Regions from separate parts of the Streptomyces pluripotens genome, predicted to be linked through region 2. Evidence: riboswitches for the same ligand, from Rfam matches in the RefSeq annotation. Region 2 holds a riboswitch; the other holds the start of a gene.
What was found. Region 2 has a riboswitch for cyclic di-AMP ahead of LK06_RS19940 (LysM peptidoglycan-binding domain-containing protein). Riboswitches for the same ligand answer to the same signal wherever they lie in the genome.

Region 1 (3,355 bases), 1.5 Mb from region 2:
AGCAGTGCGTAAGTGCGCGGCAGAACAGTGAAGTCGGCGGGGCTGCGGTGTCCGTATTCTCTGATCATGGCACCCACCCCCGCATATGCACTGATCGCGACCGACCTGGACGGGACGCTGCTGCGCGGCGACGACACCGTCTCCGACCGGTCTCTCGCCGCGCTCGCCCGGGTGGCGCGGGCCGGAGCCCGGCACCTCGTCGTGACGGGCCGCCCGGCCCCGCGGGTGCGGTCGTTGCTGGCCCAACTCAGCTGCGCGGGCCTCGCGGTGTGCGGGCAGGGGGCCCAGGTCTACGACGCCGGAAACGACTGCCTGCTGTGGTCGGTCCGGCTGGACCGCGAGCTGGCCGAGACGGCGCTCGGCAAGATCGAGGCCGAAGTGGGGCAGGTGTTCGCGGCCGTCGACCAGGACGGTGTGGACGGGCTCACGCTCATCGAACCCGGATATCGGATGCCCCACCCGACCCTGCCCGCGGTGCGGGTCGGACGCCGCGACGACCTGTGGTGCGAACCCATCAGCAAGGTGCTGCTGCGCCATGCCACCTTGTCCGATGACGAGTTGGCGGCCGTGGCGTGCGCGGTGGTGGGCTCGCTGGCGACGGTCACCATGTCGGGGCCGGGAACCGTGGAACTCCAGCCGCGCGGGGTGACCAAGGCGACCGGGCTGGCGCTGGCCGCCGAGCATCTCGGCACTGGTCCCGAACGGGCCTTGGCCTTCGGTGACATGCCCAACGACATCCCGATGTTCGACTGGGCCGCGCACGGGATCGCCATGGCCAACGCCCATCCCGAACTGAAGGCCGTGGCCGACGAGACCACCTCGTCGAACGAGGACGACGGCGTCGCCGTCGTCCTCGAAAGACTCTTCCTCGCCGGCTGAACCAGCTGAACCAGCTGACCGGCTGGCTGGCGCATCAGCGCGACGCTGTCCGACGGGAAGCCGGTGCGCACCGGGTCGTCAGGTGCCGGTGCGCACCGGTCCGTCAGCGGTGGGGCGCCGGTCCGTCAGTGGTGGGGCGCCGGTGGGGCAACGGGGGTGTGCCGGTGGGGCAGCGGCGACGCGCCGCTCTGCCGGCTGTCAGTACGCGCCGTACACGTTGTCGATCGACCCGTACCGCGCGGCCGCGTAGTTGCAGGCGGCGGTGATGTTGGCGACCGGGTCGTAGGGGTCGAACGAGGTGCCGGCCACGTGGTACGCGGCGAAGGTCGGGTCGATGACCTGGAGCAGGCCCTTGGACGGGGTACCCGCGGCGGCGTTGGAGTCCCAGAGGTTGATGGCGCGGGGGTTGCCCGAGGACTCCCGCATGATGTTGCGGTAGATGCCGTTGTAGGTGCCCGGGATGCCCTTCTGGGCCATGATCGCGAGGGACTCACGGATCCAGCCGTCGAGGTTGTTCGGGTACCCGGCGATGGTGGTGGCCGCCGCCGTGGCAGGACCGGTGGCCGCGGAGGCGGACGTGGCGCCGATGAGCGGCACCGCGAGGACGGCGGCGCTGGTGCCGAGCACGGCGAGGGTGCGGACGAGCCGGTTGTTCCGGGAACGGCGGTACTGAGCGGCAGCAGGCATGGGGAAGTTCCTCTCCGACGCCTGCGAGGTGAGCTGTCGGGTTCGGGCGGGGAGGTGCCCGGCCGTGCCCTGGAGGAGGCACGGCTTCACCCCTAGCCGTTCCGGTGCGGCATGTGCCGTCCGGTCAGGCGACTTACCTGGGTCCCCCGCTCCTGCCGTACGAATGAGTTCGTCGATGGGTTACGCGGGCGGCGGCAGGATTCGGCGTCCGCCCGACGGCCGGGAACGTATGCGAGGGCACATGTCGGGAACAAGTGCCGGATTCACACAACGCACTATTTGACCTTGGTCTGCGCGTTATGGGGTGCTTGATCCTTTTCGGCCGTCTGCCCCCAACTCGCCGACGGGTAGAGGGAGAAGGGGCGTCGGCGGCCGGAGTGGGACGATGATGGTGCGTGACTCAACTCACGAAATGGCAAAGTGCAGCAAATCAGACAAGGGGTATTCAGGGTATTCGGGGTGTTCGGGGTATTCGTACCGGATCCGGATCCGGATCCGGGTGAGGGTGGGGTCTGTGATGTGAGGCTCTGGTGGCGGTGTGGGCGTTACTCCACTTATCACACATTTCGCGACAAAGTGAATGTATTGCCGCTAAGTCAACGAATGTCCGTTCTTATCAACCGATCAAAACCATAGCGATCATGATCCAATACCGCCCGGGCTGGACCGGTGGGCGCTATCGGTGATCGAAACCGGACCGGATACGCTGACTTGAGTGAGGGCAGCGACCTATCGACAAACCGTGTAATCGCCAGCAGGCACCAGCAGACAGGAGACCTCTCGTGACCGTCGTCGGGCCGTTCGGGCTGAACGTGCGGGACCAGGCGCTGGAAGCCGATGTCCAGGCCGGATTGGTGGCTGTCGAAGAAGGCTTGCTCGAAGCCACCAAGAGCGAGGTCCCTTTCATCACCGAGGCCGCACAGCACCTCGTGCGGGCCGGCGGGAAGCGGTTCAGGCCGCTGCTCGTCATGCTCGCGGCGCGATTCGGTGACCCGTCCGCGCCGGGCGTGGTGCCGTCCGCGGTCGTCGTGGAGCTGACCCACCTCGCCACGCTCTACCACGACGACGTCATGGACGAAGCGGCCGTGCGACGTGGCGTGGACAGTGTCAACACCCGCTGGGACAACTCCGTCGCGGTCCTCACCGGTGACTTCCTCTTTGCTCGCGCTTCCCAGATCCTCGCCGACCTGGGCCCGGAGGCCGTCCGGGTGCAGGCGCTCGCCTTCGAACGGCTGGTCACCGGTCAGATCCTGGAGACCGCAGGTCCCGTGGACGGCCGCGACCCGGTCGAGCACTACCTGGAGGTGCTCAGCGGCAAGACGGGCGCGCTGGTGGCGGTGTCCTGCCGGTTCGGCGCCATGATGTCCGGCGCCGACGAGCAGGTCGTCGACGTGCTCACCCAGTACGGCGAACGTCTTGGGGTCGCCTTCCAGCTCGCGGACGACGTCCTGGACATCGCCTCCGACTCCCACGAGTCCGGCAAGACCCCCGGCACCGACCTGCGGGAGGGTATCCCGACGCTGCCCGTGCTCCACCTGCGCGAGCAGGCGGCCCGGCTGGGGCTGCCCGAGGACGTCGCCTTGTGCGAACTGCTGGACTCCGACCTCAGCGACGACACCCGGCACTCCGAGGCGCTGGCCGCGCTGCGCGCGCACCCCGCGCTGGAACAGGCCCGCCGGGACACCGTCCGGTACGCGGAGGAGGCGCGGGCCGCCCTGGCGCCGCTGCCGGACTGCGACGCCAAGGCGGCGCTGACGGAGCTGTGCGACGCGGTGGTGCACCGCGCCGG
Region 2 (3,355 bases):
GGGAGACCCGGTGCTTGTCGTCCTCGCCGCCGCCGACCGGGACCCGGGGCGGTTCTCCGAACCCGACGTACTGGACCTCGCCCGGCGGGACAACCAGCACCTCGGCTACGGCCACGGCATCCACTACTGCCTGGGTGCGCCACTGGCCCGCTTGGAGGGCCAGACCGCGCTCGCCACCCTCCTCACCCGGATGCCCGACCTGCGGCTCGCCGCGGACCCGGCCGAACTGCGCTGGCGCGGCGGGCTCATCATGCGCGGACTACGCACCCTGCCCGTGGAGTTCACCCCGGTTCCCGAAGAGGTTCCACGAGCTTAAACGTGACATTCCGTTAACCCTGTGATCTTTGCGTGATCTGTGCGGCATTGACTTGTGACAAGTGATCGTCAGCCGATACGTTCACCCATCAGCGCGGCGGGCACCATCCGTCGCGCTGGTACTGCTGTCGCGCGAAAGGTTTCCGCATGCTCTCCGGGAATGGTCGTCACCGTCGCCCCCGCCAGGCTCCGGCTCTGCTCGTAGCGGCAGGAGTGACCGGCTCGGCCATCGCCATCCCACTGCTCGGCGCCGCGAGCGCCAACGCGGCCGACGGCACCACCTGGGACAAGGTGGCCGAGTGTGAGAGCGGGGGGTCCTGGAGTGCCGACACCGGCAACGGGTACTACGGCGGCCTGCAGATCTCGCAGGATGACTGGGTGAAGTACGGCGGCAGCCGCTACGCCGACAGCCCCGACCAGGCCAGCCGCTCGCAGCAGATCGCCGTCGCCGAGGAGATACTCGGCGACCAGAGCACCGCTCCCTGGGCCACTTGCGCCCAGCGGTCCGGCCTGACGCCGGGCTCGGGCGCTGTGGATGTGGACACGGGGGTCGGAGGCCTGGGGGGCGCCGGCGGTGCGAACCATTCCGGCGGTCTGTCCGACGACTCCGTTTCAACCGGTCTGTCCGACTCCTCGACCTCGTCGTCCTCCGTCCCCTTGTCACCCTCCTCCTCGGGGTCCTCGTCCTTCTCTCCCTCTGGCCCTTCCTCCTCCACTCCGTCGTCGCCCTCTTCGTCGTCGCCCTCTTCGCCCGGGTCCTCTTTGCCCGGATCGCCCTCGTCCGACGTCGACACTGCAACCGGCACCGGCACCGGCACCGGTTCTGGCTCCGACTCCGATCCCGGTTCGGGTTTGGGTCCCGGTTCCTCTCCGGGCTCGACGCCCGTGCCGGGCTACACCCCGGGCGAGGATGCAGCCACGGACCCCGGTATGGATGCCGACCTCAAAGGGTCCAATGCCACTAAGTCCGACAAGTCAGTTTCATCTGGTGCGGGATATGCGCAGGGGGGTGAGGGCTCTTCTGCGGCCGGCCCGAATACCGACAACTCGGGCACATCCCGTCAAGGTGCAGGCTCTTGGAGTCTGGTCGACACCGGCACTCTCGATGGCGGCGGGCGCCACCGTGGCGAGAGTGCGGAAGGAAGCGTGAAAAGCGGACAGAAGGGTGAGGTGTTGGGTCGTCACGCCTCACGTGAGCCGGGCACCTATACCGTCCGCGAGGGCGACTCCCTGACCTCCATCGCCGACTCCTTTGACGTCGACGGCGGATGGCGTGCGCTCTATGCCGGGAACAAGGGGGTGGTCGGTGCCGATCCGGACCACATCGTCGCCGGTCAGACCCTCGAAGTCGGTGCGGAAACGGGTGCAAAGTAGGGGAAGTTGACGCCATACTTCGCCGCTAATGTCCGTTTAGGTGAAAGTGTGGGATGAGTCTCAGAAGCCCTGATCGTCTTTGAAATTCCACGGATCGCGTGTCTACGGTCAGGACCGCTCGTCACCACGAGCCCCGGCAGCTGCAACGCCGAATCCTGCCAGCGGCTGCCCGGGAACATTCGACGCGTAAGCGCCGCAGGCAGGAGCGGGGGACCCAAGGTAAGTGCCGATGCCAGCAGTTGAGCTGGAATCGGCTTGGGGTGAAGCCGCATCGCACGTAGAGCAAGACGTGGGATGCGGCCGGGCAGCCCAACCGGCCCGAACCCGACAGCTCACCTCGCAGGCGTCGGTGAGGGGATCGTTCCATGCTGTTTTCCGGCAAGGGCAAGCATCGTCGTCCGTCCAAGGCCGCTCGCGCCCTCGCGCTCGCCGGTGTCACCGGCGCCGCCGTCGCCGCCCCGCTGATGGCGGCCGGCAACGCCTCCGCCGCCACCGCTTCCCAGTGGGACGCCGTCGCCCAGTGCGAGTCCGGTGGCAACTGGTCCATCAACACGGGCAATGGCTACTACGGCGGTCTGCAGTTCTCCGCCTCCACCTGGGCCGCGTACGGCGGCACTCAGTACGCCGCCACGGCCAACAACGCCACCAAGGCGCAGCAGATCGCCATCGCCGAGAAGGTTCTGGCGGCGCAGGGCAAGGGTGCCTGGCCGGTCTGCGGCACGGGTCTGACGAGTGCCCCCTACAACGGCTCCGCCCCGAGCAGTTCCTCGAACAACTCCGCCGGCACCTCCTCGTCGAGCGGCGCCAGCACCCGCTCGACCGGCCAGCCGGCCGCCTCCCGCTCCGCTGAGCGTCCGGCCGTGGGTAAGACGGTCACTACTCCGGCCGGCAAGAGGGTCAAGAAGGGGGATGGCGAGTACAAGGTCGTCAAGGGCGACACCCTCAGCTCCATCGCCGTCAAGCACGGCGTCAAGGGCGGTTGGCAGAAGCTGTTCGACCTGAACAAGGGCATCATCGAGGACGCCAACCTCATCTACCCGGGCCAGCAGCTGCACCTGAAGTGACACCGGGCTCCGGTCGGAGTCGCGGTGCCCCCACTCCCGGCGCCCCGCGCCGGAGGCCCTCCGGTCTCGTGAGGGACTCTCACCCCTGACTCCCAGGACTCCCCGCCCCGGCGCGTGTTCCCCCGTACGCGCCGGGGCGGGGTTTTTCCGTCCTCTGTAGGGAGACCTCTTTGTTTCGTTTGAAAACAAAAGGTACCGTCGGGCGTGTCCACGGGACGGTCGGTCGGCTGGCCGATGGCCCCGTGGCGGTTAGGCTCTAGTCGCAAGGCGCAGCCGTAAGGCACCCAGCCGTGCACTTCCAGCGTCACATCCAAGAAGGAGATGCTCGTGCCGTCCATCGACGTCGTCGTAGCCCGGGAAATCCTGGACTCCCGAGGCAATCCCACGGTCGAGGTCGAGGTCGGCCTCGACGACGGCAGCACGGGTCGTGCCGCCGTCCCGTCCGGCGCCTCCACCGGCGCTTTCGAGGCCATCGAGCTCCGTGACGGTGACCCGAACCGCTACCAGGGCAAGGGCGTCGAGAAGGCCGTCCTCACCGTCAGCGAGCAGATCGGCCCGGAGCTGGTCGGCTACGACGCCACCGAGCAGCGTCTGATCGACCA

Region 1: linked by a shared signal. The riboswitch ahead of LK06_RS12750 (transglycosylase SLT domain-containing protein) and the one ahead of LK06_RS19940 (LysM peptidoglycan-binding domain-containing protein) in region 2 are both predicted to bind cyclic di-AMP.

Annotation. Positions count from the first base shown of each region.
Region 1 covers NZ_CP021080.1:2,867,128-2,870,482, reverse strand. Annotated here, with positions in the region: gene LK06_RS12755 (HAD family hydrolase) at 67-879, shown strand; gene LK06_RS12750 (transglycosylase SLT domain-containing protein) at 1,078-1,566, opposite strand; cyclic di-AMP (ydaO/yuaA leader) riboswitch at 1,570-1,751, opposite strand; gene LK06_RS12745 (polyprenyl synthetase family protein) at 2,349-3,355, shown strand, end outside.
Region 2 covers NZ_CP021080.1:4,391,755-4,395,109, forward strand. Annotated here, with positions in the region: gene LK06_RS19930 (cytochrome P450 family protein) at 1-316, shown strand, start outside; partial or broken gene LK06_RS35075 (transglycosylase family protein) at 463-750, shown strand; gene LK06_RS35080 (hypothetical protein) at 714-1,109, opposite strand; gene LK06_RS35085 (LysM peptidoglycan-binding domain-containing protein) at 1,462-1,689, shown strand; cyclic di-AMP (ydaO/yuaA leader) riboswitch at 1,871-2,050, shown strand; gene LK06_RS19940 (LysM peptidoglycan-binding domain-containing protein) at 2,055-2,753, shown strand; gene eno (phosphopyruvate hydratase) at 3,075-3,355, shown strand, end outside.